3 regions of the Arthrobacter sp. G.S.26 genome follow, and region 3 is predicted to be linked to each of the others. Evidence: predicted binding sites of a transcription regulator. Region 3 holds the regulator's gene; each other region holds the start of a gene.
What was found. The regulator LexA, encoded in region 3, represses DNA repair genes until DNA is damaged. The targets are predictions, from matches to a motif close to TCGAACANNTGTTCGA.

Region 1 (10,421 bases), 1.1 Mb from region 3:
GAAGCCTTCGCGCGGCGCCTGCCGGATGGCCGCCGCTACGGCGTGGTTGCGGGCACGGGACGGCTGCTGGAAGGCATCGCCAACTTCCGGTTCGGCGCGGCCGAGCTGGAGTTCCTGGCTGCCACCAAGGTGGTGAACCAGCAGACGCTGGACTACCTGGCCGACTACCGGTTCACCGGCGACATCTGGGGTTACGCCGAGGGCGAGGCGTACTTCCCCAACTCCCCCATCCTCATTGTTGAGGCCACGTTCGCCGAGGCCTGCATGCTGGAAACCTACGTCCTGTCGGTCCTGAACCACGACAGTGCCATCGCCTCGGCGGCCTCCCGTATGGTGGGCGCGGCCGGCGGACGGCCATGCATCGAAATGGGGTCACGGCGCACCCACGAGGAAGCCGCGTCCGCTGCTGCCCGGGCCGCTGTCATTGCCGGCTTCGACAGCACCTCCAACCTGGAAGCCGGCGTGCGCTACGGCATCAAGACCGTGGGCACCGCAGCGCATTCCTTTACGCTCCTGCACGACAATGAGCGCGACGCCTTCGACGCCCAGATCGCGTCCCTTGGCGCCGGCACGTCGCTGCTGGTGGACACGTACGACGTCGAAACCGCCGTCCGCACGGCCGTGGACCTGGCAGGGCCCAAACTGGGCGCGGTACGGCTGGACTCGGGTGACCTTGTGGCCCAGGCGCAATGGGTCCGCCGCCTGCTGGACGATTTGGGGAACGTGAACACCAAAATTGTGGTCACCTCCGACCTCGATGAGTTTGCCATCGCTGCCCTGCAATCCGCTCCGGTGGATTCCTACGGCGTGGGCACGTCTTTGGTGACGGGCTCCGGCGCGCCGACGGCGAGCATGGTCTACAAGCTCGTCAGCCGCACTGACGACGCCGGGAACTTCGTCTCCGTCGCCAAGGCAGCCAAAAATAAGGCCAGCGTAGGCGGCCGTAAATATGCCCTGCGCAAGCTGAACGAACGCGGCACTGCCACCGCCGAGATGGTCGGGGTGGGGCACCGGCCCGAGGACGACGGCAACGACCGCCAGCTCCTGCAGCAGTTCATGAAAAACGGCGAACTGCTCCCCGGCTGGACCGGTTATGAGGGAGTGCAGCGCGCGCGGCAACGGCACGCGGATTCCATGGCCGAACTGCCCTCGGTGGTCCACCGGCTCCAGCGCGGCGACGCCGCCATCCCCACCGTTTACGAGGAGAGCTGATGTCCCGCGCCCTGATCATTGTTGATGTCCAGAACGATTTCTGCGAAGGCGGTGCACTGCCCGTCACCGGCGGGGCGGACCTGGCCGTTGCCATCAGCGAATACGTCGACGCCCACCACGGCCAATTCGACCATGTGGTGGCCACCCAGGACTGGCATATCGATCCGGGCAACCACTTCTCCGCTGCCCCCGACTTCAAGGACAGCTGGCCGCCGCACTGCGTGGCGGGAACCCGCGGGGCGGAGCTGCACGAGGACCTGGACACCGAGTACATCGAGGCCTTCTTCCGCAAGGGCCAGTTCACGGCCGCCTACTCCGGCTTCGAAGGCCTACTAGCCCCCGAGGACGCTGTCCCCACCGGCGAGCGCCAGCCCGGGTCAATGCCCGGGGCCAACGATTCGCCGCAGTCAGCACCGGACGGGGACGCCATCGGCCTGGATGAATGGCTCCAAAGCAACGACGTGGAGGACGTGGTGGTGGTGGGGCTGGCGACCGACTACTGCGTGCGCGCCACCGCCCTCGATGCGGTCCAGGCAGGCTACGGCGTCACCGTGATCCGTTCCCTGACAGCCGGGATCGCCGAAGACCTCGACGAGGCCGTGGCGGAGATGGAACTGGGCGGCGTCGAGATCGCCTAGTCCCACGGCCTGTACCTGAGGCTCACCTCCGGACCGCCCCCGCGTCGGCCTGGCTCGAACACATGTTCGATTAGACTGGGGGGAATCGGAATGGAGGGACACCATGGCCTACCCAACGGAGCCGGCGGACAGCGCCGGACAAGGAGCAGCCGGGACCGGAGAGTCATTCCTGCCGGTGGGCTTTGCCTCTCCGGCTCAGGACTATTTTTCCGGCCGCATCGACCTCAATAAGCACCTGATCAACGACATCACCAGCACGTTCATCCTCAGGGTGGCGGGCGACGGGATGCGGGCCTCCGGCATTTTCGACGGGGACGAACTGATCGTGGACCGCTCCCTCACGGCCCGCAGCGGCTCCGTGGTGGTTGCCGTTGTGGATGGCGAGCTGATCATCCGCAGGCTCCACCTTGCCGGGGACGAGCTCACGCTCACCGCTGACGATCCCGGCCTGGCCCCCATCACGGTGACGGCCGGCGTCGACCTGGCCGTGTGGGGCGTCGCCACCCGGTGCCTGCACCGTGTCTGAAGCCGGCCCCGACCGCGCAGCAAAGTGCTTCGCCCTGGTGGACGTGAACAACTTCTACGTTTCCGCGGAGCGCGCCTTCGACCCATCGCTGGAAAACCGGCCCGTGGTGATCCTGTCCAACAATGACGGCTGTGTGATCACCCGAAGCGCCGAGGCCAAGGACCTGGGCATCGCCATGGGCGCACCCTGGTTCCAGATCTCGGCGCAGGCCAAGGCCTGGGGCTTGGTGGGCCTGTCCAGCAACTACGAACTGTACGGGGACCTCAGCGCACGGGTGATGGAGTACCTGGCCAGGCACTCGCTGGCCACCGAGATCTACAGCATCGACGAGGCCTTCCTGACCTTGCCCGGAAGCACCGCCGACCAGCACGTCGCCGGCCGGAACATCCGCCGCGGCGTGCGCCGCCACGTGGGACTGCCCGTCTGCGTGGGGCTGGCCCCCACCAAAACCCTCGCCAAACTTGCCAACCAATGGGCCAAGAACAACCCGCACTTCCAGGGCGTCTGCCACTGGGACAGCATCAGCCCCGCGGACCAGGAGCGGCTGCTGCGCAAGCTTCCGGCGCAGAAGATCTGGGGTGTGGGCGGGCGCAACAGCACCCGGCTCGCCGCGGTCGGGATTATCACGGCCTGGGACCTGCGCAATGCCGATCCCCTGGTGATCCGCAAGCGTTTCTCGGTGGTCCTGATGCGGACGGTCCTGGAACTGCAGGGAACCCCCTGCATCACCCTGGACGAAACCCGGGGCCACAGCCAGATCCTGTTTTCCCGGTCGTTTGTGACTCCCGCCAGCAGTGTCAGGGAGGTGGGGCAGGCCCTGAGTGTCTACGCCCAGGGCGCAGCAGCCCGCCTTGCCCGGAAAAAGCTGGTCACCGGGAACCTCAACGCTTTCGCCCGGACCTCGTCCTTTAACGGCGGACCCGTCGTGGCCCACTCCGTGGACGTGGCGTTCCCCTCCCCCACCGCCGATCCCCTGGAGATCATCAGGGCGGCGCAGCGCCTGCTGCCGGACATCCGCGAAGGCACCCCCTATATGCGGGTGGGCGTCACCGTCAGGGACCTGAGTCCGGCAGGCAGCCAGGACACCCTGATGGACTTCCTGGACACGCCGGACCGGACCCTGGGCCCCATCCTGGATGGTGTTGCGGAACGGTTCGGCCGGGCCAGCATCGGGCTGGGCCACGGCGGCCTCAGGTCCGGATCGAAGTGGGCCACCAAGCGGGACAGGCTGACGCCGCGGTACACCACGCACTGGGATGACCTGCCGGTGGTCAAAGCCAAATAACGCCTCGACCCCTGGCGGTCCGCCACGCGCCTACGTGCGGCCGATAAACCAGTCCTGGAGCTTCCGCAGCCGCGACTGGAGCTGCTCCTCGTTGGCCTGGGCCACGGGAGGGCCACCGCACACCGTCCGCAGCTTGGTGTGCACCACACCGTGCGGGGTGCCGGTCCGGGCCGACCAGGCCGAGACGTTTTTGGCCAGCTCATTCCGCAGGTCCATCAGCATCCGGTGGTCCGGCATGGCCGGGGCGGCCGCCTGCACGGGCGCAGACCTGCTCTTCCGGTTCAGCTGCTCGTGCTGGCGCTGGCGCAGGAGGGTCCCCACCTGTTCCGCGTCCAGCAGGCCTGGAATGCCCAGGAAGTCCAGTTCATCGTCCGAACCCACTTCGCCGCCGGTACCGAACTCGCCGCCGTCGAACAGGACCCGGTCAAAGGACGCCTGCGAATCCAGTGCCTCGAACTTGCCTTTGGTGAGGCTGTCGGATGCCTTGTCCTCGCGGTTGGCGTCCGCCATGAGTGAGTCTTCGGGGTTGAACAGGCCGTCGGCGTCCTCTTTTTCGGGACGGTCCAGGGCATGGTCTCGTTCGGCTTCCATGGAGTTGGCCAGCGCCATCAATTGCGGCACCGACGGCAGGAACACCGACGCCGTTTCGCCGCGTTTGCGGGCACGCACAAAACGTCCCACGGCCTGGGCGAAGAACAGCGGGGTGGAGGTGGACGTGGCGTAGACGCCCACGGACAGCCGCGGGACGTCAACACCTTCGGACACCATGCGGACCGCCACCATCCAGCGTTTCTCGCTGGCGGTGAACTCGTCGATCTTGTCCGAAGCCTTGGCGTCATCCGAGAGGATAACGGTGGGCGATTCGCCGGTGATCCGCTTCAGTTGGCCGGCGTACGCGCGGGCATCCTCGTGGTCGGTGGCGATAACCAGGCCGCCGGCGTCGGGCACGGTGCGGCGCACCTCGCTGAGCCGCTTGTCCGCGCCGGCCAGGACGGCCGGGATCCACTCCCCCGTGGGGTTAAGCGCCGTACGCCAGGCCTGGGAGGTGATGTCCTTCGTGACGGCGGCCTCGCCGAGGGAGGCGGCCATTTCCTCGCCGGCGCTGGTGCGCCAGCGCATCTGGCCCGAATAGGCCATAAACATCACGGGGCGGACCACATGGTCGCGCAGGGCACTGCCGTAACCGTATGTGTAATCCGCCTTCGACCGGCGGATGCCGTCGCGGTCCTGGGCGTATTCCACAAACGGGATGGGTGAGGTGTCCGACCGGAACGGCGTACCTGTCAGGGACAGCCGCCGGATGGCAGGATCAAACGCCTCGCGCAGGCCGTCGCCCCAGGACAGGGCTTCGCCGCCGTGGTGGATCTCATCGAGGATCACCAGGGTGCGGGCGGCCTCCGTCTTGGCCCGGTGCAGCAGCGGTTTGCTGGCCACCTGGGCGTACGTGACGGCCACCCCAACGAAGCCGCGGCCGTGCTGGCCGTCGGAGTTCTTGAAGTTGGGGTCGATCGCAATGCCCACCTTGGCGGCGGCGTCGGCCCACTGCCGCTTGAGGTGGTCGGTGGGCGCCACAATGGTGACGCGGTTGACGGTGCCGGCCTCGATCAGCGTTGAGGCAACCCGCAGCGCGAAGGTGGTCTTACCGGCGCCGGGCGTTGCGACGGCCAGGAAGTCGCGGGGGGCCGCCTGCATGTACAGATCCAGGGCCTCCTGCTGCCAGGCACGGAGTTTCGGGGCGGTTCCCCAGGCTGCGCGTTCCGGGTATGCCGGAGGCAGGGTGGGGCCACCAAAGAGGGTTTCCGTCACTATTTGTTGTTGCCCTTGTCCCCGCCGGAGCCCTTGCCGCCGTCGTTGCTGGGCCGCAGGCCGTCATAAACCTCTTTGCACATGGGGCAGACCGGAAACTTTTTGGGATCCCGGCCCGGCGTCCAGACCTTGCCGCACAGGGCAATAACGGGTTCGCCACTGAGGGCGGACTCCATGATTTTTTCCTTCCGCACGTAGTGCGAAAAGCGCTCCCGGTCCCCGGGCTCCACTTCCTGGCGGAGTTCCTCGCGCTCAATGGTGGCCGTGGACGTTCCAGCCCCGGACAGCTCGCGCCGCGGATCGTTTTCGAGAGGGTCCGTCATGCTAGTCATGCCTTCCATCTTAGCCTTTCCGAAGGCCTGGCGTTCGACGCCGGGACCTCCCGGGTGCCCGTTTGGACCAGGTGCAGCACAGGGACAGCCGGCGCACCCGGGCGTGTTGGAACAGGCGCCGGGGACGCCAAGGGCCGCTGCCGTGCGGCAGCGGCCCCGGTGAAAGGCATTACTTATTGACGCCCACCTGGGCCAGGAGTTCCGGCCCCCTAGCGTCAAGCCATTTTCCGCCCAGCCGGATGCCGCCGGCGAAGAGTCCAAGACCCAGCAGCAGGCCCACGGCCAGGTTGATCCAGCCCAGCATCCTGTTGCCGGTGACCAGTTCGGCAATAAGCAGTGCAACCTCGGGGATCACCAGGACCAGCAGGACGCCCATGCCGCCGAACTGGACGGCCATGGTCTGGCCCACGTTGCCCGGCGGCTTTTTGAACGGGCTGTCACCGGGCAAGGGCACGGGCGTGGTGTACCGGGCAGACACCACAGACGAAAGGCCCAGCCCGCTGAACAGGATGCCCAGCGTTAGTCCCAGCAGCCCCGGGAACGCATACCAGGTGTCGGTCAGGACGGCATATGCCACGGCGAAAACCAGCACCGTGGGAAGGGAGAACAGCAGGCAGGCCATGGCCCGGCCCAACCGGTCCGCGGTGCCCCTGACACCCGTGGCGAGGTGCAGGGCAAACGCAGTGTTGTCGTAGGAGACGTCGGCTGAGATCGACCAGGCCAGGAGGAAAGCGGATAGCGGCGCCAGGATGGCCAGGCTGCTGAAATCCCCGCTCTGGGCGCCGGTGAACACCAGCACCACCGGGAGCAGCGGGATCACCACCAGGGACCCTGAGTAGCGGGGGTCGCGCAGCCAGTAGGTCAGCGCCCGGGCCGTCACGGCGCCGGTGGGGGTTGGTGGCAGCAGGCCCAGCAGGCCCAGCTTGCCGCCCTTGCGCTTGGTGCTGCCGCCGCTGTAGGGCGGGGTCACCAGGGCCCGTTCCAGCATGGACTTCCACGCCCACGCCAGTGCGGCCAGCGTGGCGGCGGCGATCAGCAGCTTCAGCAGCGCCGGTCCCGCGTCGCCTGCCGCGACGTCCCCGGCCAGGGCCCAGGAGGCGCCCAGCGGCGTCCAGGACATGGTGCGGGCCAGTTCCGGCAGGAAGGCCGCGGAATCCGTGATGCCGCGGGTCACGCCGGCGATGATGGGTCCGAGCAGGACCAGCGGAACCATAAAAGCGATGGCGCTGACGTCCTTGAAGCGGCGGGAAGCTGCCAGGCTTGCGGTCGCCGTGGTGGTCACCTTGGAGATGACAATGCAGGTCAGGACCCCAAGGGCCGCGCCAACCACGGCCGCCAGGACCGGCAGCACCCCGCGCCACCAGGTCACGGCCGTGGACAGTCCCACCAGGGCGGTGGCGATGCCGGGGATGCCGATCAGCCCGCCCAGCGCCAGGCCCGGGAGCATCTTCCGCAGCGGGATGGCGAAGGTGGTGAAGCGGGCAGGGTCCAGGGTCATGTCCGTTCCGGAGGCCACAACCGGGATCACGGCCCAGCCGACGATGGCTGCGGCCCCGCCCAGGACCACCGCAGTGGAGGCAAGCTCCAGTGGTTCGGTCCGCAGCATCGCCAGGGCGAAAATCAGCAGCCCGATGATGCCCAGGGCGTACAGGGCACCGAACGCCATGCCCACCAGCTGCCACGGACTCCGGCGGAGGCCGTTTCGCAGCAGTGTGAGTTTGAGCCTTAGGAGGTGCGCAACCATTCGAGCCCCTCCGTTGTGCTTCGGCCGCCCACCAGTTCCACGAACCGGTCCTCGAGCGAGGCTTCGCCGCGGACTTCGTCAACAGTTCCGGCGGCCAGCAGCCTGCCACCGGCCACCACTGCCACGTGGTCGCACATGCGCTGGACCAGGTCCATCACGTGGCTGGAAACGATCACCGTACCGCCGGAACCCACATAGCCGTCGAGGATGGAGCGGATGTTGGCGGCACTGACCGGGTCCACCGCTTCGAACGGTTCGTCCAGGACCAGCAGCCGCGGGGCGTGGATAAGGGCGGATGCCAACGCGATCTTCTTGGTCATGCCGGCGGAGTAGTCCACCACCAGCGTCCCGGCATCCTTGGTCAGGTCCATGGCAGCCAGCAGTTCGCGCACGCGGGTGGCCACCACGTCCCTGTCCATGCCCCGCAGCAGGCCGGCGTAGGTGATGAGCTGTTCGCCGGTGAGCCGGTCGAACAGCCGGACGCCGTCAGGGAGGATCCCCATCAGTTTCTTGGCTTCCAAGGGGTTCGACCAGACGTCCACGCCGTGCACGGCTGCCGTGCCGAAGTCCGGCCGCAGCAGCCCGGTGGCCATCGAGAGCGTGGTGGTCTTGCCGGCGCCGTTGGGGCCCACAACGCCGTAGAAGGAACCCGCCGGCACATCAAGGCTGATGCCGTCGACCGCGATTTTCCCGCCGAACCGTTTTGCCAGGCCATTGATGGACAGGGCGGGTGCCGTACCGGGCCGTGGCGCCTGTTCAGGTTGCAGAGCTGTCATAAAGCCAGAGTAGCCTTCGACCCCCGGGCGGCGGGTCCTCCCGGAGGAGTAGTGAAATAGGCGTAGGAGCACCCCGCGCGCGCTCCCGTTGGGGCGGTCTTGTGGCCGCAGCCTGTCAGACTTGCCTCATGCACATTGCCCTGGGCCTGCTGGTTATCGTCGCCGTGGTTTGCGCCGTCAGCGCGCTGGGCAGGAAGCTTGACCTTCCCGTTCCGCTGCTGCTGGTCCTGGCGGGAGTGGCGGGATCCTTCCTGCCGTTCATCCCGGAGGTTGAGCTCAACCCCGAACTGGTCCTGGTGGGCCTGCTGCCACCCCTGCTGTATGCCGCCGCCTTCCGGTCCTCGCTGTTTGATTTCAGTTCCAACATCAGGTCCATCGGGCTGCTGTCCGTGGGCTACGTTGTGTTCGGCACCATCGCCGTGGGATTTGTGGTGTGGTGGCTGTTCCCGGAGATCCCCCTGGCTGCGGCCATTGCCCTGGGCGCCGTGGTGGCCCCGCCGGACGCCGTGGCTGCCACGTCCATCGCGCGGCGGGTGGGCATGCCCCGCCGCATCGTCAGCATCCTGGAGGGCGAGTCGCTGGTTAACGACGCCACCGCGCTGGTGTGCCTGCGCGCTGCGATCGCGGCGATCGCGGGGTCCGTTTCCGCACTGGAGGTCGCAGGCGGTTTCCTGGTGGCCGCCGGCGGTGGGCTGGCTGTGGGGTTCGCGGCCGCCTATGTCCTCACGGAGGTCCGTAAGCGGGTCAGCAACGTGGCCATCAACACGTCCACGTCCTTGATGGCCCCTTTTGTGGCGTACCTCCCCGCTGAGGCCATCCATGCCTCCGGGGTGCTGGCTGTTGTTGTGACCGGGCTGGTGATGGGCTTCAAGGCACCCTCCATGCCCAACGGCGCAGCCCGCCAGAGTGCCCGCAGCAACTGGGACACGGTGCAGTTCCTGCTGGAGAACTCGGTGTTCCTGCTGATCGGGCTGCAGGTGCGGGCCATCGTGGAGGGTGTCCAGGACGACTCGCTGGGTGCCGGCCGGGTCTGGCTGGGCTGCGCAGTGATCCTCCTTGCGGTGCTGCTGCTCCGGCCGGTCTGGGTGTTCCCGGCCACGTTCCTGCCGCGCCTGGTTCCCTCGGTCCGGAAGGCCGAGCCGGAACCACCATGGCAGGCCGCGGCGATTGTCTCCTGGGCCGGAATGCGGGGCGTGGTCACCCTGGCCGCGGTACTGACATTGCCCGCAGACCTGGAACACCGGAATGTGCTGGTCCTGGCTGCCCTGGTGGTGGTTGGCGGGACGTTGGTGCTGCAGGGTTTCACACTCCCTGTTCTGGTCAGGCTGCTGGCGGTGCAGGGTCCGGACCGGCGCGAGGACGCGCTGAACCGGGCATCGCTGATGCAGCTGGCCACAGACGCCGGCCTGGGGCGGCTGGCGGAACTGCGCCGGGACACTGACCCGCCGGAAGTCATGGACATGCTCAAGCGCCGGACGCAGGAACGGGGCCTGGCCGCCTGGGAACGGCTGGGCCGGCCCGAGTCGGACGCCGCAACGCCCAGCCAGGGGTATGCCCGGTTGCGGATGGCCATGCTGGATGCCGAACGGACCAAGGTCCTGGACCTGCGGCGGGGTGGGCAGTTTGCGCACGAGGTGATCAGTGAGGTGCTGGAACGGCTGGACATCGAGGAGTCCATGCTGGATGCGGCCCTGGACGAGCTGGACTCCTCCGATGGCGGTGGCGGTGAAGGGATCGCCCGGCCCGGCGGAATCTGCGGGCATCTGGCAGCAGCTGCAGAGCCCGCGGTCCCGCCCGGCGCTTTCTGCGCAGCGTGCCGGCGTGAAGGAACGGCCACGGTGCACCTGCGGATGTGCCTGGAATGCGGGAACGTGGGCTGTTGCGATTCCTCCGTCGGGCGCCACGCCTCGCTGCATTTCCACGAAACCAGCCACCCTGTCATGCGCAGCATCGAACCCGGGGAAGACTGGCGCTGGTGCTACGCCGATGATCTTTTGGGCTGACACGCGGGGCGGCGAGCGGGGATCCCGGCCGGGGCAGACCGGCATACTGGAGAAGAAAGCGTTTCCCCGCCGTCTGAACCGAAGGATTCCCGAATGGAC
Region 2 (10,421 bases), 620 kb from region 3:
CGGTTCCTCGAGGAGCGCCAGTCCACCGATGCGGCTGCGGCCGGCGTAGGCACGTGCCGAACGTTTCTGCTCGGCAATCAACGAAACTGAGTCGGTGGCCAATGCTTCCCCCCAGCCGATTGGTCGGTACAAACCTTGATGGTGCGAGCCTACACTCAGCCTCTCTTCCGCCACATTCCCAAACTGGCCTGCGCGGGTATTCGTGGCACGGAGCGGCTCCCCGGGCAGGTCCGTCGTGCGGCTCTGGAAACAGACAAACAAGCAGTCGTTATCTTCATTGTGGACAGCGCCGCTCTAGAACTGACTATCCGGTATTGGTAGTTCACTTGGGCGACTTGTCACATGAATCATGCCGGTGCGTTGCCAATGAACTTTGAGGAGTCGATAACAACTTGAACAGTACATGGGCGTTAGCGGCGGCCGAGTACGCGTCGTCGGATTCGTGATGGGCCGGGAGTTTTCATAGCCACTTCTACTCGATTGTTCTAAACGCCGATAATCTACATTATGTCAAGTAAGACAAGAATCCTCGCATTTTTCCATGATCACCCGCGTCCAGCGACGGTGCCCTGGGCCATATACCGTGGACTTCGTGGCAGGGTGTTTCGTTAGCCGTGGGCCAGGATGGTGTCGATGAGTTGGGCCAGCTCCCGCGCGTCGTTCGGAGTGACTGCCGGTCCGGCTTTCACGGCCGTGGCTGCCAGGGTCCCTTTGATGCCTGTCATGGTCAGCGTTGTCTGGGCTTCCCCGGTGGCAAGGGTTTGCTTACCCAGGGCGGCGAATGATTGGTCTCCGGCGGTTTTCGCGGCTATTTGCTGGACTTCGGTGGTGATCTTCTGTCCGCCAAGTTCGATGGTGAAGTTGCTGCACGCGGCGGCCGCTTTTTGTGAAGCTTCCAGCTGATCGGTCATTTCCTGGGCGTTTTTGAGGGCAATGACGGTCACCACGATCGATGTCTTTTCTTCCGCTGACACGGTGGTTCCGGCAGCGTAGGTGCTGCCTTCGGGGACCTGGGCATTGCTATCGGAAAAGGCCTTGCACTCCGGCGGGGAGAACACGGCTGTTTTCAGGAGCTCTTTGGCTTTGATGATGCCCTGGTCGATCTGCGCCGCGGGAACCACCGTCAGGTCGCGGCCCTGGGCGTCCTTCAGGGTGGCCATCACGGAGCTGAGGTCTGCATCCGTGTAGGTCTTCGCAGGGCTGGGTTCCGGGCTGGCGGATGGTTCAGGTGCAGCGGAGGTTACCGGCTCTGTTCCGGTGCCTGTTCCACACCCCGCGAGGGCAAGGAGCGCGGTCAGGATAAGGGTTGTGAATGTCGTGCGCCTTTGCATGGACTGGTCCCCTTCAGTTCGCCGGCCGCCCCGAGTTTCGGGGCATGTCCCGGAGCCATATCCTGTCGATTCCTGTCCCGGACTGGTACGGCCGTGCTGCTCACGTACAAGAGCGGCCGGGCAGGTTTTAACCCCCTCCGTACCAATGCTTGCCTGACGCGATACCCACCAAGCTATGCGGCCCAATCGCAAACCGGGCACAGTAATCAGTACCTGCTTTACATTCCACCCACTACTCCCCCGGCTGGAAATCCGCCACGGGCGTGCCGGCCAACGACCAGCTGGTGCGGGACTCTTTCTCTGACCCACCTGGATCCTGAAGATGCGGGGATCGCTATGTGGTCAGCCGGTCAGTTGGGTTCCGTTTCCCCGTTTTCGACAAAGGCCCGGAGGGCTTGAGCCTTTGCCGGGCCCGGGATGCTTGTACAGGCATCAACGGGACTCATGGGCTAATTCAGAGTGCTATTTGCGTTGACGGTAGTCGTGCAGAATCCGGTCCTGCACCGAGCTTGAACAGTGCGAAGCTAACTCAGCAGCAATCCGCTTGCCTTGTCTCAGCCGGAACGCGTTCACAACCCATGGGGATGCAATCCAGACCACGGCGAGGGCTTTCGACCAAAGCGGCACGTCCAAAAACGCCACTACCCCCACGGCCAATGCCAGGAAGATGGCCACCAGGTAGGGAAAGAACCTCACCCGGCCAACTTAGCAGAACCACGCGGGCACGGGTCGCAGAGCAGCCCTGCAGGCGCCAAGCCTGCACGTCCGCGCCACGTCGCCAGTCGAATCGGGATTCCTGGGTTCCTGCCGCGCCGTGGACCTTGCTATAGGTCGGCAGTGCCCATTGGCGGGCAGATGAAGCCCTTGCGAACAGCTCAAAGCTGTCCCCCGTGGGTTCAACCCTCCCGGTCGGCACCCCGAATGTCAGCGTCCCGGCGTACACTCAAAGAGTCGAACATATATTCGAATAAAGGTGTGTTGTGAGCGTTGTTGTTGGTCCCCGCGTGATAGACGCGGGCGTGTCGTTGGTTTCGGCGTTACTCTCTCCAGTGCCGGTCGCGGCGGGTTTCCCGTCGCCGGCGCAGGACTATTTTGATGGGCGGATCGATTTGAATGCGCACCTGATCAAGGACGTCACCAGCACCTATGTGGTGCGGGTGTCCGGGGAGTCGATGGAGGGCGCGGGGATCAGCGACGGGGATGAGCTCATCGTCAACCGTGCCCTGCGGCCCACGGACGGGTCCGTTGTTGTCGCTGTCCTGGACGGGGAGTTGACGATCAAGCGGCTGCGGATGACCGCCGGCAAAGTGATCCTGCAGTCTGAGAACCCCCGCTACCCCGACATTGAAGTCCCGGCCCTGTCGGATCTGACCATTTGGGGTGTCGCGACCCGATGCCTTCACCACGTCTAGGGGCCCGGTCCGTGTCGAAGCCGGCGTTGATGCGGCATATGCCGCAGATCGCCCATGTGGATGTGAACTGCTTCTACGCTTCCGCGGAACGGGCGTTCAATCCGTCCCTGGAAGGCAAACCCGTGATCGTGCTTTCGAACAATGACGGGTGCGCAGTCACCCGCTCCCCCGAAGCCAAAGCCCTCGGTATCGGCATGGGTGACCCGTGGTTCAAAATCGCCCCCCGCGCCAAGGAATGGGGGCTGATCGCACTGTCGAGTAACTACGAGCTCTACGGCGACATCAGCTCACGGGTCATGGAGCTGCTGGGCCGGTACTCGGCCTGGCTCGAGGTCTACAGCATCGATGAAGCCTTCCTCGGCGTCAAAGGCGAACCCACCCACCTCCGCACCCTGGGCCGGGAGATAAAAGACGCCGTCCGGGCCCATATCGGGGTCCCGGTCTGTGTCGGGATCGCACCAACGAAGACCCTGGCGAAACTGGCGAACAAATGGGCGAAGAACAACCCGGGGTTCGCCGGGGTCTGCCACTGGGAATCCGTGCCCACAGCGGAACGGCAACGGCTAATGCGATCCCTACCCGTCATCGAAATCTGGGGCGTGGCCACCAGACTCACCAGACGCCTCAACGCCCTGGGGATCCACTCCATCCACGACCTCGCCGCCGCAAACCCCGTCATGATCAGGGACCGGTTCTCCGTTGTCATGATGCGCACCGTCCTGGAACTCCAAGGCAGCCCCTGTATCCCCATGGAAGAAGAACGTATCGGGAAGGAACAACTGATCTTCTCCCGTTCGTTCGCCACACCCATCACCACCGCAGCGGGTGTCCGGCAGGTCATGAGCGTCTACGGACAACAAGCCGCAGCCCGGCTGGCCAAACACGACCAACAGGCCAAAGTCCTCACCGCGTTCGCCGGGACCTCCCACTTCAACCCCCACGACACCTCCTACCCCGCCGTGTGTGTACCGCTGCCCATGCCGACCGCGGACCCGGTCCTCCTCACCAGGGCAGCCCACGCGCTGCTGCCCAGAATTGTCGACGGCATCCGCTACGCCAGAGCCGGGATCATGGTCACCGACCTGCGCCCCTCCGGAAACCAATCCCCTCTCTCCCTGTTCGAGAACCCGCACGAGGAACGCCACATCGGCACCCTCCTTGAAAACGTCACCAAACGCTACGGCCGCGGATCCATCGGACTCGGACACGGCGGGATCCGCCAAGGCCTGAACTGGACCATGAAACGCGACATGCTCTCCCCCCGATACACCACCCACTGGGACGAACTGCCCCTAGCCAAAGCCGGCTAACCACCCCCACCCCGAACACCCCACAGCACAGCACCCGTTGTCGACGTCCGCTTCACCCTCGACGGCACCCCGTTGGCGGTGAGGTACGACGGACACATCTGGGGCGTCGCCGCGGACCCTGTGCGCCGGTACGAACGCGAATCCTGGTGGGAAAACCAGACAAGAGTGCCCGCCGGCGCCGCCGTTGTTGACGTCACCATCTGGCAAGTCCAGGTCCAACTCCACGGCGGCGCCCCCTTACGGACCATGCAGCTGCGCCAGCCAGCGATGACCGACCACTGGATCCTGACCTCCATCGATGACGCCGCCTAACCCCACCACGGCCGCGGCGGTGCTGCATGGGCAGGCGGTCCAGGGCTCGGCCGCGCGCCAGTCGACACCAAGGTCCACTTCCACGGTTTGGCCGGCAGGGGACGCACCAGAGAAATTCGCGAACTGCGGTGCGTTAGGTACCACCGCTACTCAGCGTCCCGGGCCGCTGCCCCAGCCGCCGTGCGCAGCTGGTCTGTGACCCCGAGGTCTTCCTGTGGCGGGCCGCGAACGAGGAGTCAGAGTTTCGTTGCCAAGGCCGGTAGCAACGATGAAACGAAGACAGAATTATTCCTGGCAGGACGGGTCGCCTGGCCGCATGAGGTCGTTGTCCCCGGCCTCAGCGGGGGTTGAGATGGAAGCCACGGTGAGCCCTGCTGAATTTTCTCCATATAGGGGGGGGAATCAGACCAGTCCCGGACTTCGCGCAGCCGGACACCTATCGCATTCCCTGGAGCGGGCCTATTCTGTGGGTGTTGGCCACACCAGGCCTGCGGAGGTGCTGGGGCTTTCCGTGACGTTATGTCATCGGAAAAAGAGAGTCGGTACCCCATGGAGAACTCATCCAAGTCCACGGTCCCAGCAGCAGCCCGCAGCCTGCGGTATCGGATCTCCCCAGTCCTGTCATTGATGGCCGCCGCGATCATCGCGTGTGCGGGCTTCGCGGCGCCGGCGCAGGCTGCCGGCACCTACACGACGGGCCGGGCGGAGGTCACGCTGACGGCAAACGAATTTGGCTTGCCGTTCGCGAACAATCCGGTGCAGGTCGTAGCCGGCGTGGATTCCGTATTACCCAGCACCAAAGTCCCGTCCGGCACCGTCAGCCTACTGTCCGACACCACCGGCAAGGTGCTGAGCGTAGGCGATGTAAACACCGATGAGCCGTTCCTGGGCGTGACGTTCATGGACTCGCCCGCTCTTTCTCTGGGGGCGAATTACTTCAAGGCGGCGTATTCGGGCGACGCCAACTTTTCGCCCAAGACCATCAGATTCGCTATACAGGGCATCAGCGGACCAAAAGCCCAAACAGCTATCACCGTCAGTCCGGCCGGATCGTCCGTCGCTGGCCTACCCATCACCATCACGGCCCGGACCACGGCGCTGCCTTCCGGTCCGCTCACCGGACGCCCCGTTGGGGAATACATCCTGGAGATCGACGGCGTTGAGGTCGATTACCACTACATAGGGGCGGGGTGGCAGTACGTCTTTACCGTCACTAACCTGCCCGCGGGACAGCACATGTTCACCGTAAGGTACGTGGACCAGCTAGGTAATTACGGATGGTCGACGTCCGCGCCGGTGACCTACACAGTCACGCCTGCACTGGGTGCGGTGAAGACCGAGTTTCATTCCTCGCATCACGGTGACATTCCGGCCGGGACTGCTGTTACGGTCCAAGCGGTGATCAAACCCGGTGTTGTTGGCGGAGCCACGCCTTCGGGATGGGTGCAATTTTACGACTGGAACACCAAAGTAGGGTCGCCGGTGAAGCTGGTCAACGGCAAAGCGGGCTACACGCATTCGACGCTGAAGTATGGGAAGCACGTCCTTCAGGCCAGGTACCTTGGCTCCAGTTCCTATATGGCGGTGTTTACTCCGGCAAGGACGGTCATCATCGGCAGCTGATGCCGGCGCCCGGTGATGTTCTGCTGATGTGATCAGCCGGCCGGACAAACGTCCGGCCGGGATCCCTTGCGGTCTGATGAAAGGCCCGCATATGCGCATCGAATGTACACCCGCCGGCCCTGGAGAGTGACTGACACCTGAGTCGACGCGCATCACTGAGATCCGGCGATGCAGCCCTGCGGGAGACAGCAGGGATGTCAAAGCAGTCAGAAGTCGCTTGCGATGCGGTACGGCTGCCGGCCGGCGCTGGGGCTGGAGTGACCTGTCGTGGCCACTCAGGGCAATGTGTTGTCCCAATCGTCGCGCCAGTTTCCGAACATTCCAAAGTTGAGGTTGTCAGAGGGGTTATGCCGGCACCGGCCCCTTATCGGGAGGTCATTGATTCGATCCTCGTCATGAGCAACAGCGGTGTTTCGGAGTGAGGATCCACGGGAGGTAGTGGAGTCCTCTTTTGCGCTGCAGCAGTCGGCATAAGTCGTTGCTTTTGCGAGACCGGCACAGGAGCCGGCTGCTTCGGAAGCACTTTTCTCTGTCATTTGATTTCCTGAAGGAGTATGCCGACACGTTAAAACGAGGTGTGCTTTGTGGATCTGAGAAAGGTCCAGCAGTTCGGTATCCGGCTGGTACTTCCTGAGCAATATCTCTGCTTCGTGCCGGTGCAGGTCAGGGGCCTAACCGTCGTTCAGAGTATCGTCAGCCCTTACTGTTCTGCTTACGCGGTGAAGACCGATGGGACGGTGTGGTCCTGGGGCCTGAACAGCTTCTTTGGCCAACTTGGGAACGGCACCACCACCGACTCCTACGTGTCGGTCCAGGTAACGGGTTTAACCGGGGTCAGAAACGTGGTTGCCGACTCTTTCTCGGTCCACGCGGTGAAGACTGACGGAACGGTGTGGGCGTGGGCAGTAACGACTACGGCCAGCTCGGGAACTTCAGTCCCAATCTATCCACCATTCCCGTCCTAGTCTCGCAGCTGGCGGGCGTTGAGAACATGACCACCGCCTACGAATCGGGATACGCGGTAAAGACTGATGGGGGCGTATGGGCCTGGGGTCACAACGACCGCGGTCAATACGGCTAGGCGACGGCACCACCACAGACTCGAGTGTGCCGATACACGTGGGCTGAGCTCTAATAAAAAGGGAAAGCTTTGTTCTCGATTAGATCAATTCTCACAATACGTCGTTTGTGAGTGCTGCCGCCGACAGGTTCCCAGCTTCTAAGTGAGACCCCTTTTCTTACAAGGCCACGTAGCAAGGCGACGCCACATACCGTGGAGCCATGACGAAAGAAGAAATAGCCCTCTGGGTTCAGGTTGCCGCCGTGGTCGCGGCCGTCGTAGCCGCGATAATTGCGTTGGTCATTTCCGCGCTGGATCGCCGGAATGCGAGACAGATAGCCGCGGAAGACCGGCGTATAGCGCTGGAGCATGATCAGTTGCTTTTCGAGCAGTCAGAGTTGCTGCGCTTGCTCCAAAACTTGCGCCGTGGCAGTCATACTGACGCGGACCTATGTTGAGGTCTCCCCCTTTACTTATGAGACACGGGGAAGGCCATCAGGTCTGCCGCGATCGCCGGCGATTGATCAGGAGGCTCGTGCCAGCCGGCTGTACTGCCCAGGACGGCCGCGGGTAATCGTCCTTCCAGCTCTGAACGATCAACTGAATAGGACTCAGAATTCTTTGTAGATCCGAAGCGAAAAACGAAATCCCTCCAGCCTGAGGCCGGAGGGATTTCGTAGAGCAGTGAAACATCCGCTCATCACCCAGCGTAGTGGGCAAGGGACCGGTTAGTAGTGGAGTTCGAAGTCCAGGTCGAGATCTCTGTTCTCGGTGAATTCGCGCCAGGGTGGGCCGTTCGGTGCGGTGCAGAGACTGGTTAGGCCTCCCGGTCAGCCGTGGCGAGAAATTCGAGCGGAGGCGCCTACAAGACATTGCGAAAGAAATACGAAAGGAAGCTCCACCGGCATGAACTCTCCGGGATGATGAGCGTCAGGCTCTCTACAGATTGAGGCGCATGTTCACAGGCAAGGGCAAACCAGACAGCAACCGGTCCCGGGCGAGGAAAGTCGGGCTTGGCTACTGCGTTATGGCCGTCGTTTCCTGGGTTTTGGCCGTCTACGTCGGCATTGAAAGCTCAAACTGGTTCGTTCTTCTCATCCCAGCTGCAGTGACCCTCGCCGCAGCGGGATACATCTACGTCAATGAAAGAGATCACCGTGATGCGCCACGGTGAGGCCCCGAAACATCTGCCACGCTATCCGTTCAAGGAGGAGTTTTGATGCTGCCAAAGTCGAATCGTGACCGGAGCCGTCTCATCGCTGCTGGTTTCGGCGTCAGTGCCTTGGTGTTCATGATCATTGGCGTGTTCATTGCTCTCAGCCAACAAAACTGGCTCGTCTTCTTCCTCGCACTCGGGATAGCTGCATGCGGGGCCCTGTACCTCTATTCGCAGGAACGTGGCCACAAAGAGCCGTAACCCGCGACAGCAAACAAGACCACGAAAGCAGGGGCGCCTGAAGTGCTCGCCACCATCTCGGGTAGAGAAGCATTCCGCGATGCAATGCAGACAGAGATCATCGGACCCGGTCTCCGCATCATCAGTCTGTTCGCGTTCATCATCTATAAACGTATGAACAGACGAAAATAGGCCCCGACGCCCCCGAGACGATCAGCACAGCGAGGAAGATGCCTAGGAAATGACCGAGCGCCGGCGTGAAGCGCCGAACCCCGAATGGGTCCAGATGTACAGACAGGGCATACCCGCCCGGAAGATCGCTACCCTGGCCAGAGTCGCCGGCTCCTCGGTCCGATATCACCTCGCCCTGGCTAAACGGCAGGACCCCGGCCTTGCTGAGGCAAACCAACAGCTACTCCCCCGCACACCAAGGACCACCACCGCCGGCCGCACCAACCTCCAAGAAATCCTTACCTTCTTCCACAGCACGGGCCGGCTCCCCTCCGCTGGCGGGACCACGGCCCGGGAACGGGACGAAACCCGCTGGGCCACCCGCTTCGCAGCACTCGTCGCCTACCGCGCCGAGGGCAACGACTGGCCCCGACACAACAAGACCACCGACCCATACGAACGCCAACTCGGCCTCTGGCTCCATGGCCAACGGATCACCGCTCGCGCCTCAAAGCTCGAACCACGGAAAGCAGCAATGCTCGACACCACACTCCCAGGGTGGCGGGCCGGCAGGAAACACAGCAACCGCGGACCGCAAGCGTAGATATCTGAAGCAATAATTAGGACAAGAACATGGCACTTCTCTACCTGGTTGCTGGCTGCATCTTCTTCGTGGGGTTCGGAATAAGCTACTTTCTCTGGCAAACGGCAGATCGCCGTGGACGATCACCGGAGTTCAGAAAAAGAACTGTCATCTCAAGTGTCGCTGGTTTGGTTCTCGTTGCGACCTGTTTGGTCCTTTTCCTGCTGAATCAGCCTTCTACCGAAGCGACGTTGGGCGTCATTCGATGAGTAGGAGATCGCTCACGCACGAGGGCGCCGAAGTGCCGGTAGAACGCATCCCGTCAGATCTCGAACCCGCGGGGAAGCCTGCCTTCCAGTTCGAGGCAGTTCGTGAGGTTCTTCGGCGGATACCAGGGTCTCCGATGAGCGACGGGAAGAACCCTCATTCGTTGAATCTCACTGATTACTCCAAGCTGCACTAGGGGGAACATGCCATGACGCCCGTACTGATCGCAGGCCTGGTTGTTCTGGCAGCCGGCATCTTCGGATGGCTAATTTCGAAACGCCTAGCTAGGATCGCAGGCAGATCCCACCCGTTTCTCGCAACAGATACTGATCGAATCAGGTTTCAAAAACGACAGCTTTTCCTCATCAGAATCACGGGCTCATCGCTTGCTCTTTTCGGCCTGGGACTATCAATTTTCGGACTGGTTAATGGGGTCTAGTAAGGACTAATCCCCCCGGGCCGTAGCCAGCGAAGGGAGTGAACGGGTATGGACCCGTGCACTCCCTTCTTCTGTGTTGTTGGATAGCGGCCAACGAGAACAGTATGTCGCAAGATATGGGGGGTCCGCTGAGTGACTGCTTAGGTGCCCGCTTTCAGGTATTGCATCCTTCACGTCATTGTCGCTTCAGACGATTGAAATTACTCGGCCTAAACGTGCTGCGCCCGGAGCCCGAAACATGGGACAAGCACTCTCAATGACAACGCAGGGCCCCGTAAAGGATCCTTTAGCGGTAACTATGAGAACGCATGGAGTTGATCGGCAACGGCTGGGCTTACTGGTGAAAGGGAAGCTGGGCGTTAGGCGGGAAGGGAGAGACTCCTTGTGCGGGGGTTAGAGTGAACCACTCGCCGCCCCGCTTGGCGGCGAAAATGATGAATCTCTGGTTGGAATCGAGTGGATCCCCTTCGGGGTAGGAATCGCTTCCAGTGCAGGTCGGGGGCATGGAGGAAATGTG
Region 3 (10,421 bases):
TCGTCGCCGGTGCCGGACCGGAGTGCCGCGACGGCGGCGAGGTAACCGGCGTCGGCAGCGCCGTCGTCGTCGTCGAAATTGTGGATCCGGGCGTCATCGCCGGCCAGGCTGCGGCCTGCCCAGGGCTGTCCGGCAGAGTCTGAGGCGCCGCCGGCCCCGGCCAACGCGGCGGCGATATGCCCGGGCAGGTGCCGGGGCGCGGGGCTGTCCGGACCGGACTCTCGGCTTGTCATGCGGTTTCCCTGTTGCGCCTCAGCGGCGGCCGGCAACGTCGAGGGCTTCGGGCAGGGTGAAGGCGCCGGCGTACAGGGCCTTGCCCACAATGGCACCTTCGACGCCCAGCGGAACCAGCGAACGGAGGACCTTGAGGTCCTCGAGGCTGGAGATGCCTCCCGAGGCGACCACGGGCTTGCCGGTCTTCTCCACCATCCGGCGGAGGAGCTCCACGTTGGGGCCCTGCAGGGTGCCGTCCTTGGTGACGTCCGTGACCACGTAGCGTGCGCAGCCGGCGTCCTCAAGGCGTGCCAGGACGTCCCAGAGGTCCCCGCCTTCCTTGGTCCAGCCGCGGCCTGCCAGTGTAGTGCCGCGGACGTCGAGGCCCACGGCGATCCGGTCGCCGAAGCGGTCGATTGCCCGGCGGGTCCAGTCCGGGTTCTCCAGCGCGGCGGTGCCCAGGTTCACGCGCGCGACGCCCAAGTCAAGGGCAGCTTCGAGGCTTTCGTCGTCGCGCAGCCCGCCGGACAGTTCCACTTTGATGTCCAGCCGGCCCACCACTTCGCGGAGCAGTTCCGCGTTGGACCCCCGGCCGAAGGCTGCGTCGAGGTCCACCAGGTGCACCCACTCGGCACCCTGGTCCTGCCAGTTCAGCGCAGCTTCCAGCGGGGTGCCGTAGCTGGTTTCGCTGCCGGCCTCGCCCTGGACCAGCCGGACGGCCTGTCCATTAACAACGTCGACGGCGGGCAGAAGTTCCAGGACCGGCAGGTCGTTTGCGGTGGTCATCAGTTTCCTCAGGGTTGGGTGACGGAGTACGCGGGCCCGGTCACGAGCCAGGCAGGGTCAGGAGATACGCGGCCACCAGCGACATCGCGGCCAGGACGTAGAACGAGACCTGGGTCCAGAGCGGTTTGGCCTGCTGGCGGAAGGACAGTGCGCCGCCCACCAGGAGACCGGCCAGGCCCATCAGGACAATGGACCACATTCAGGAATCGCCGCCGGCCGCGGGCTGGGCAGCGGTTTCGGCTGGGGTGGCATCGCTGGTTGCGGGGCGGCGCAGGGCGTCCACCCAGTTGCGCAGCAGCCGGGCTCCGGCGTCCCCGGACTTTTCCGGGTGGAACTGGGTGGCGCACAGCGGCCCGTTCTCCACCGCGGCAATGAACGGAGCGCCGTGCTCGGACCAGGTCACCAGGGGCGCCGCCATACGCGGCTGGATGATGTCGAAGTTCCATTCCTGCACCCCGTAGGAGTGCACAAAGTAGAAGCGTTCGTTTTCGACGCCGGCAAACAGTTTGGAGCCGGCCGGGGACTTCACGGTGTTCCACCCCATGTGGGGCACCACCTCGGCGGGCAGCAGTTCCACCTTGCCGGGCCATTCGCCGATGCCTTCAGCTTCGGTGCCGTGCTCCACACCGGCTTCAAAAAGCACCTGGAGTCCTACGCAGATGCCCAGGACCGGGCGTCCGCCGGCCACCCTGCGGCCGATCAGGCGGATCCCGTCCACGGCTTTGAGCTCGCGCATCACCGTTTCAAAGGCGCCGACGCCGGGCACCACCAGGCCGTCCGCGTTCAGCACGTCCCCGGGCTTGGCGCTCAGGATGACTTCGGCTCCGGCACGCTCAAGGGCGCGGACGGCGGAGCGTACGTTCCCGGAGCCGTAGTCAAGCACGGTGACGGTGGGTTTGCCCTGGGGCGACTCGAGCCGCTGGGCTGCCGAGGGGTCGATGATCGCGCCGTCCTTGAGGATCCGGCCCGTCACAGGGCGCCCTTGGTGGACGGGATGCCTTCAACGCGCGGGTCGGGTTCCACGGCCGTGCGCAGGGCCCGGGCGAACGCCTTGAACTGTGCCTCCACGATGTGGTGCGGATCGCGGCCGGCCATGACGTTCATGTGCAGGCAGATGCCGGCGTGCAAGGTGATGGCTTCGAAAACGTGGCGGGTCAGGGACCCGGTGAAGTGCCCGCCGATCAGGTGGTACTCCTGGCCTGCGGGCTCGCCGCCGTGCACCAGGTAGGGCCGGCCCGAGACATCAACAACGGCGTGGGCAAGGGCCTCGTCCAGCGGGACGGTGGCTTCGCCGAAGCGCCGGATCCCGGCCTTGGTGCCCAGGGCGGTGCGGAGGACTTCCCCGAAGGTGATGGCGACGTCTTCGACGGTGTGGTGGACGTCGATGTGGGTGTCACCGGTGGCCTTGACGGTCATGTCGATCAGCGAGTGCTTGCACAGGGCTGTGAGCATGTGGTCGTAGAACGGCACCGAGGTGTCGATGTCCGATACACCGGTGCCGTCAAGGTTGATCTCCACGAGCACTGACGATTCACTGGTGGCACGCTCCATGCGTGCGGTCCGGGACTCGGCTGCGTTCGATCCGGTGGAACTCATGGTCAAGGGTCCTTTGAGGGAAGTGGGGTGGTGGGACGGCGTGCGCCCCGTTGGTCAAGTCTAGGCGCGAAGCCCGGGCGTCCCGGCAAGGATGCTTTCCAGGGCGGACAGGAACGCCGTTGTCTCCTTCTCCGTGCCTGCAGTGACGCGCAGGTGTCCGGGGATCCCGACGTCCCTGATCAGCACGCCGGCGTCCAGGAGTTCCTGCCAGACCTGGTGCGGGTCCGTGAGGCCGCCGAAAAACACGTAGTTCGAGTCGGACGCCGCGGGCTTGAGGCCCAGCAGCTCCAGCCCGGCCACGATGCGGTCGCGCTGGACCATGATGTCCTGCACGTCCGCCATCAGGGCCTCGCGGTGCTCAAGTGCGGCAAGGGCAGAGGCTTGCGTGATGGCTGACAGGTGGTACGGCAGCCTGACCAGGCGGAGGGCGTCGGTGACTTCCGGGGCCGCCGCCATGTAGCCGAGCCGGGCGCCGGCCAGGGCGAAGGCCTTGCTCATGGTGCGGGTGACGATCAGGCGTTCCCGGCCGGGCAGGAGGGTGAGGGCGCTGGGTGTGCCCTCGTGGGCAAACTCGTGATACGCCTCGTCGACGATGACGATGGTCTGGCTGTCGGCGCCGGCTTCGTAGACAGCCTCAACCACGTCCAGGCCCAGCCCGGTTCCCGTGGGGTTGTTCGGTGAGCAGAGGAAAACGATGTTGGGCTGCAGCTCGCGCACCTGGCGGGCAGCCGATTCGGCACTGAGGCCGTACCCTTCGGCGCGTACCCCTGCGATGTATTCGGTATCCGTGCCACTGGCCAGGAGCGGGTACATGGAATACGTGGGAGGAAACCCCAGGGCGGTCCGGCCGGGGCCGCCAAACGCCTGCAGGATCTGCTGGAGGACCTCGTTGGAGCCATTGGCGGCCCAGAGGTTGGCCTCGTCCAGGCCGTGCCCCAGGTATTCCGCCAGGGCCTTCCGCAGATCGGTGAATTCGCGGTCCGGGTAGCGGTTGAGCCCGGCAGCGGCCTCGGTGACTGCTGCGCTGATGGCGGCACGGACGTCCGCCGGGACGCCATGGGTGTTCTCGTTGACGTTGAGCAGGATGGGAACATCCAGCTGGGGGGCCCCGTAGGGGGTCAGCCCACGGAGGTTGCTGCGGAGGGGAAGCCGGTTCAAACGCTCTAGCTGGTCATTCACCTGAACAGTTTAGTGGCCCTGCCCGGCCCCGGAAAATGTGACGGTCCGGGACTGCCATCCTGCGGGTGGGGTGTCCTTGTTTCCAGGCGTTGGTGCTGGTCCGAACGTGGGGACGAACAGCCCGCACACGCGTTCGAACAGGCTAGTACGTAGGGACGAAGAGCTGCTGGCCGGGGAGGACTGCTCCGCCGGTGAGGTTGTTGAGCTGCACGATGTCCGCAATGACGTCCCGCGCGTCCCGGTCCGGAGCCACATAGCCGGCAATGGCCCACAGTGAGTCGCCCGGCTGGACTGTCACCGACACCGAGGGTGTGGGGGCGAGATCCGCAACGGAGTCGGACGCTTTGGCCGGCGAGGTGAAGAAGCCGGCCAGGGAGAGCAGGACCGCTGCCAGCAGCATCAGCGGGATGCCCACCAGGACAATCCGGCCGCGCCGGGTGAGGCGGAGCGGCGGCAGGGCCTTTGAAGCCTTGGAGCGGGAAACCCCTGCACGCGGAACCTGGTGGATGGAAGCTGCGGGGTGTGCCACCACGGGAAGTGAAACCTGGGTGAGTGATGTAGCTGACATGAACTGAGCCCTCCTGGACCGTACTGTGCTGCCCGGTTGTCCTTCCCAGCAGCCACGCCCCGGCGTATCCGGTATCTTCTTCGAACGGGGCAAGCAAGGAATAGAACACATATTCGAACTTTGCTTCTTCAGTTTTAGCATCTATCAACGAACAATGTCGAGACTCGCTAGAACAAATGTTTGAAAAAGCCTTGTGGCTGGCCTAGCTTTGAACCAACGAACAACCACCTCTGAAGTTGATCACCAGGGTCTGACAATGAGGACGGGACCAACCGGCCCGGGGGCACGGACAGCCCGGTGGCAACCGAAAGGCATTGGCGAATATGGCAGCAGCAGCCGCCGGAAGCAGGGCAACCCCGCAACCGAAGAGGACCGCCAAGGGCCTGACCCCCCGGCAGAAGAAAATCCTCGAGACCATCCAGCGGTCCGTCAATGACAACGGCTACCCGCCGTCCATGCGTGAAATCGGCGACACCGTAGGGCTCGCCAGCCTCTCCAGCGTGACGCACCAGCTCTCGCAGCTGGAAAAGCTCGGCTACCTTCGCCGCGATCCCAAGCGGCCCCGCGCCATGGAAGTCCTGATGCCCCTCACGCTGGACGGCGGCGCAGCCAAAGCGGAGTCACGCCCGGCCAACGGCGCCTCTGCGGGCGGCGCAACCGTCACGGTCCTGCCCACCGCGCTGGATACGGCCATGGTGCCACTGGTGGGCCGTATTGCCGCCGGCGGCCCCATCCTGGCGGACCAGGTGGTGGAGGACGTGATGCCCCTCCCCCGCCAGCTGGTGGGCCAGGGCGAACTTTTTATGCTCAAGGTGGCCGGCGATTCCATGGTGGACGCCGCCATTTGCGATGGTGACTGGGTGGTGGTGCGCCGCCAGGCGGACGCCGTGAACGGCGACATCGTCGCCGCCCTCCTCGATGACGAGGCAACGGTCAAGACGTTCCGCCAGCGTGACGGCCACACCTGGCTGCTCCCGCAAAACACCCAGTACGAGCCCATTCTTGGTGACCACGCCACCATCATGGGCAAAGTGGTCTCGGTGCTGCGGTCCCTCTGACTGTCGCCAAACTCCTGTTCCCCCGAACTGCCGGTACGGCCGGTGGGCTGGCAGCGTCGCTGCCTGCCCACCGGCCGTACTTGTCTCCGCGTCCGGCCAGGGTCTGCAGCTAGGCGTTTTCCCGGGCCAGCCGCTCCAGGGCGGCCACAGCAGTCTTGGGATCCGTTGTGGCCCAGAACGGGGGCAGCGCCCCGCGCAGGAAGCCCGCATAACGTTCGGTGGCCAGGCGGGAGTCCAGGACTGCCACCACGCCTTTGTCCCCGGTGGACCTGATCAGCCGGCCGGCGCCCTGGGCGAGCCGGATGGCCGCGTGGGTGGCCGAGACGGACATAAAGCCGTTCCCGCCGGCCTGCGCCACGGCGCGGGAGCGGGCGGTCATCAGCGGATCGTCCGGGCGCGGGAACGGGATCCGGTCAATCACCACCAGCCGGCATGAACCGCCCGGCACGTCCACGCCCTGCCACAGCGACATGGTGCCGAAGAGGCAGGTGTCGGGCTCGTCAGCAAACTGTTTCACCAACGCGGTCATGGTGGAATCGCCCTGGCACAGGACTGTCTGTTCCAGTTTGGGCCGCAGCGCCTCCGCCGCTTCCTCTGCCGCGCGGCGGGACGAAAACAGGCACAAGGCTCCCCCGCCGGAGGCCGTAATGAGGGTTTCGAGTTCAGCCAGCGATTCCGGGGAGACCCCGCGCCCGGGCTTGGGCAGGTGCCCTGCCACGTACAGGATGCCTTGCCGCGGGTAGTCGAAGGGCGAGCCGACGTCGATGCCCGTCCAGGTGGGGGCACCTTCCCCCACCAGGCCCAGCCCACCGGCTGCGGGTTCAAACGCCGAGCCAATGGCAAGGGTGGCGGAGGTAAGGACCACGGTGTGGCCGGCAAACAGGCCTTCACGCAGGCGGCCCGCCACTGACAACGGGGCAATGTTCACCAGGACCGGGGCGGTCTCGTCTGGCGGCGAATAGCCCTGGCCGGGATCGAAGGTGCTGGCGCGGGAGAACCACACCACTTCGCGGTTGTCGCGGGCTGTCAGGAGCCGCTCACACAGTTCCAGGATGAGCATCAGCCGGGACCGCGCCAGCTGCCGCCCGCCGTCGGCCGCAGCGCTTCCGTCGGCCTTGGAATCGGACAGCGCCGCCCGGCACGCTTCACGGAGCTGGTCCACACAGTCGAGTTGTTCGTCATTGAGCCCGTTGGGCAGCAGGCCGTTGGGGACACCGTCCAGCGCCAACTCCAGGTTCCCGGCGGCGGCGTTGAGCGCATCCACGGTGATGGCCGTGTGCTTCCGGGCTCCGGAGGCGGCGGCGTGGATCATGGCAACGGACAGCTGGCCGGATACCGCGCCCGTCACCCGGTCCTGGAGTTCGTGGGCCTCGTCCACCACCACCACGTCATACTCGGGCAGCACGGCAAGGCCCTCGAACGCACTGACGGCCAGCATGGCGTGGTTGGTCACCACCAGGTCCGCCTCGGCGGCATCCTGGCGGGCCAGCTCGCTGAAGCACTCGGCGGCCATGGGGCACTTCTGTGCCCCCAGGCACTCCATGGAGGTCACGGACACCTGCCGCCACGCTTTGTCGGTCACGCCGGGAAGCAGCTCGTCGCGGTCTCCCGTGGTGGTCTTCTCCGCCCATTCACGCAGCCGGACCACTTCGCGGCCCAGCTGGGATGAGGGACCACCCATCGACGCGGCAAAGTGCGGCACGCTGGTGTCTTCGGCCAGGGAGAACAGCTGGCCCTCGGCGGGTTCCTCGGACGGGAAGCCGCCTTCGAGCTTGTGCAGGCAGGCATAGTTGGACCGGCCTTTGACCAGGGCCACTTTGACGGGCCGCTCAAGGGCGGGGGTGATCGCTTTGAGCAGGCGGGGCAGGTCGCGGCCCACAATCTGGGTCTGCAGTGCCAGCGTCGCTGTGGACACCAGCGCCGGTTTGTTGCTTTCGATGGCATGGGCGATCAGCGGGATCAGGTAGGCCAGCGATTTGCCCGTACCGGTACCGGCCTGGACCAGCAGATGGTTGCCGGTTTCGAGGGCGCGGGCCACTTGGCGGGTCATCTCGTGCTGGCCGCTGCGGCTCTGCCCGCCCATGCCGGACACCGCCCGGTCGAGGAGTTCAATGGCGAACTCCTCGCCGGGTGTGCCCGTGGCGCTCCGCCCGGTATCAGTCATTGCTGGCGAATGGTTCGAGCTCGGCCGCAAGGCCTTCCCGGACCATCACCACGGCCCGGGTACCGTTCTCAACGTGGTCAACGCTGATGATCTCGGCATCCGATTCGTGCAGTTTGCTGATCAGGTCCCCGCGGTCGTACGGGATCAGCAGCTCCAGCTTGACGCCGGGCCGCGGGATACCGTCGCTGATGGCCTGCAGCAGCGCGTCGATGCCTTCACCGGTGCGCGCTGAAACCACCACGTGGCGGGGTTCGCGCTGCTTGAGCCGCTCCACCACAAAGGGATCCGCGGCGTCGGCCTTGTTCAGCACGATGATCTCGGGGACCTTGCGCGCGTCCACCTCGGTGAAGACCTTGCGGACGGCAGCGATCTGCCCCTCGGGATCGGGGTGCGAGACGTCCACCACATGCAGGATCAGGTCCGAGTCCGCTACCTCCTCCAGGGTGGACCGGAAGGCCTCCACCAGCTGGGTGGGCAGTGACCGGACAAAGCCCACGGTGTCGGCAAGGGTGTAGCCCAGGCCGTCCGCGGTCTCCGCCTTGCGGATGGTGGGGTCCAGCGTGGCGAACAAGGCGTTCTCCACCAGGACTCCGGCATCCGTCAGGCGGTTGAGCAGCGAGGATTTCCCGGCGTTGGTATAGCCGGCAATGGCAACGGATGGTACTTCGTTACGACGGCGGTTGGCCCGTTTGGTTTCCCGGGCGGGCTTCATCGCGGCTATTTCGCGCCGCAGCTTTGCCATCCGGGTCCGGATGCGCCGGCGGTCCAGCTCGATCTTTGTCTCACCGGGACCACGTGAACCCATACCTGCGGCGGCTCCACCCACCTGGCCGCCTGCCTGGCGGGACATCGAATCGCCCCAGCCGCGCAGGCGCGGGAGCAGGTATTCGAGCTGGGCCAGTTCAACCTGGGCCTTGCCTTCGCGGCTCTTGGCGTGCTGGGCGAAGATGTCCAGGATCAGGCCGGTACGGTCGATCACCTTGACCTTGACGATGTCCTCCAGGCTACGGCGCTGGGATGGTGCCAGCTCCGCGTCCACCACCACAGTGTCCGCGCCCGTGGACATCACAATGTCCTTGAGCTCCAGGGCCTTGCCCGAGCCCAGGAACGTTCCGGGGTCCGGTTTGGCGCGGCGCTGGACCAGGCCGTCGAGGACCTCGGAGCCGGCCGTTTCGGCAAGGGCAGCCAGCTCGCGCAGCGAGTTCTCGGCATCGGCGAGGGTCCCTTCGGACCACAGCCCGGCAAGGACCACCCGCTCAAGCCGAAGCTGGCGGTACTCGACTTCGGTGACGTCCTCGAGTTCCGTGGACAGCCCTGCGGTGCGGCGCAGCGCCCGGCGTTCCTCCAGGTCCTGCTGGTCGCCGTCGTAGCTGGAATGCTCCTGCTCCTGGTGGGAGATCGCCTGGGCTTTGCCAAAGACTGCCTTCCCGCCGTCGTCCGACTTCCCGTTGCTGCCGGCCGGCACGTCCTTGGAGAGGATCCGGTCGATCACAGCCTGGATGTCGGCGGGGCTGAGGTCCGAGGCGGCGGGATCGGATCCGGGGTTGGGCTGGTCGGTCATGGTCTCCTTTGAAGATTCGGCATTTCCAGAATAGTGCCGATCGCTGTGCTGTGGTGAAGTCTCTGAGCTGGGGTGACGGCCTGCAGTCATCCATGCCTCCTGTTTTTCGCGCAGCCCCCTGGGCTGCGGTTGGCGTGCCTGCACGGGACATCATGCTTTTGCTCCCGGTGCAGGGAAGAAATAGGGCCGGAAAAGGCAGGAGCGCCAGCCAGGCTGATGCTTCGAGGATTGTCCGGCGGCCGGAACAGCGCCGATCGCGGCTGGTCCGGTGCACGAGCGGAAGGTTGGCTAACCTGCGTCGCTGTGGGACGGGGCACGGGGCGGGCGGGGCCCGGCGCGTGCTACTCGAAGATCAGGAACATGCTCCCAACACTAGCAGAGCGCCAAAGTACGCGGTTTCCCATTACGCTCCAAGGGGAACTATTCTGGCTCGTTATGGAGTCAGCACATTATTTCAGCGCATCACCCGCCGGCCCTTTTACCCGCAAGCCGCTCACCGTGGATCTCGCCGGCGAAACCCGGCACCTCCACACCTCCGCAGGCATCTTCAGCCCTGACGGCATCGATAAGGGAACCGCTGTCCTCCTGGCCGAAGTCCCGGCGCCCTCCCCGCAGGGAAACCTGCTGGACATTGGCTGCGGGTGGGGCCCGATCGCCCTGACCATGGCGCTGCTGGCACCCGAAGCCACAGTCCACGCCGTGGACGTCAATGAACGGTGCATCACGCTGACCAACGAAAACGCGGCGGCCCTGGGGCTGGCCAATGTGGCAGCAGCCCTTCCGGATGCGGTGGATCCGGGGGTGCGCTTCGACACCATCTGGTCCAATCCGCCCATCCGGATCGGCAAGGACGAGCTGCATTCCCTGCTTCGGCTCTGGCTGCCCCGGCTGGCCCCGGGCGGCACCGCCTGGTTGGTGGTCCAGAAGAACCTCGGCTCGGATTCACTTCAGCGGTGGCTTGCCTCGGAGCTGGACGCCACGTTCAGCGTGACCCGCGAATCCACGGCCAAGACGTTCCGGATCCTGAAGGTCAGGAAAGCGTCCCTGTCGCCACAATAACGGCGGGGCCGCTGAGCTCCACGTGTTCGTGGCCGCCGGGCCCGGCGAAGAACTTCACGCCCACCGCACCGCCGGGGACGTTGACCTGCCACGTGTCCGGGGCTTCGGCCCCAGCCCAGTGACGGATGGCCACAGCCGCAGCGCAGGCCCCGGTGCCGCAGGACTGGGTCTCCCCCACGCCGCGCTCGTGCACCCGCATGGTGACCGACCCGACGCCGTTGTGCACCAGCGGGTCGG

Region 1: the regulator LexA is predicted to act here: its motif matches at 1,905-1,920, upstream of ACRB8A_RS11915 (LexA family protein).
Region 2: the regulator LexA is predicted to act here: its motif matches at 2,283-2,298, upstream of ACRB8A_RS09700 (LexA family protein).

What each region holds. Positions count from the first base shown of each region.
Region 1 is NZ_CP193752.1:2,610,574-2,620,994, forward strand. It holds gene ACRB8A_RS11905 (nicotinate phosphoribosyltransferase) at 1-1,212, shown strand, start outside; gene ACRB8A_RS11910 (isochorismatase family protein) at 1,212-1,850, shown strand; gene ACRB8A_RS11915 (LexA family protein) at 1,954-2,376, shown strand; gene ACRB8A_RS11920 (Y-family DNA polymerase) at 2,369-3,661, shown strand; gene ACRB8A_RS11925 (DEAD/DEAH box helicase) at 3,692-5,467, opposite strand; gene ACRB8A_RS11930 (DUF3039 domain-containing protein) at 5,467-5,808, opposite strand; gene ACRB8A_RS11935 (transporter) at 5,969-7,543, opposite strand; gene ACRB8A_RS11940 (ABC transporter ATP-binding protein) at 7,525-8,319, opposite strand; gene ACRB8A_RS11945 (Na+/H+ antiporter) at 8,448-10,322, shown strand; gene ACRB8A_RS11950 (aldo/keto reductase) at 10,416-10,421, shown strand, end outside.
Region 2 is NZ_CP193752.1:2,138,308-2,148,728, forward strand. It holds gene ACRB8A_RS09690 (hypothetical protein) at 609-1,331, opposite strand; gene ACRB8A_RS09695 (hypothetical protein) at 1,794-2,027, opposite strand; gene ACRB8A_RS09700 (LexA family protein) at 2,312-2,743, shown strand; gene ACRB8A_RS09705 (Y-family DNA polymerase) at 2,773-4,053, shown strand; gene ACRB8A_RS09710 (hypothetical protein) at 4,132-4,365, shown strand; gene ACRB8A_RS09715 (Ig-like domain-containing protein) at 4,993-5,988, shown strand; gene ACRB8A_RS09720 (hypothetical protein) at 6,726-6,953, shown strand; gene ACRB8A_RS09725 (hypothetical protein) at 6,980-7,069, shown strand; gene ACRB8A_RS09730 (hypothetical protein) at 7,120-7,419, opposite strand; gene ACRB8A_RS09735 (hypothetical protein) at 8,004-8,222, shown strand; gene ACRB8A_RS09740 (hypothetical protein) at 8,268-8,465, shown strand; gene ACRB8A_RS09745 (helicase associated domain-containing protein) at 8,686-9,219, shown strand; gene ACRB8A_RS09750 (hypothetical protein) at 9,249-9,467, shown strand; gene ACRB8A_RS09755 (hypothetical protein) at 10,239-10,421, opposite strand, start outside.
Region 3 is NZ_CP193752.1:1,522,505-1,532,925, reverse strand. It holds gene ACRB8A_RS06995 (SseB family protein) at 1-233, opposite strand, end outside; gene priA (bifunctional 1-(5-phosphoribosyl)-5-((5-phosphoribosylamino)methylideneamino)imidazole-4-carboxamide isomerase/phosphoribosylanthranilate isomerase PriA) at 253-999, opposite strand; gene ACRB8A_RS06985 (hypothetical protein) at 1,040-1,198, opposite strand; gene hisH (imidazole glycerol phosphate synthase subunit HisH) at 1,199-1,972, opposite strand; gene hisB (imidazoleglycerol-phosphate dehydratase HisB) at 1,969-2,595, opposite strand; gene ACRB8A_RS06970 (histidinol-phosphate transaminase) at 2,656-3,774, opposite strand; gene ACRB8A_RS06965 (LysM peptidoglycan-binding domain-containing protein) at 3,917-4,342, opposite strand; gene lexA (transcriptional repressor LexA) at 4,666-5,400, shown strand; gene ACRB8A_RS06955 (ATP-dependent DNA helicase) at 5,510-7,564, opposite strand; gene hflX (GTPase HflX) at 7,557-9,125, opposite strand; gene ACRB8A_RS06945 (class I SAM-dependent methyltransferase) at 9,561-10,184, shown strand; gene dapF (diaminopimelate epimerase) at 10,156-10,421, opposite strand, start outside.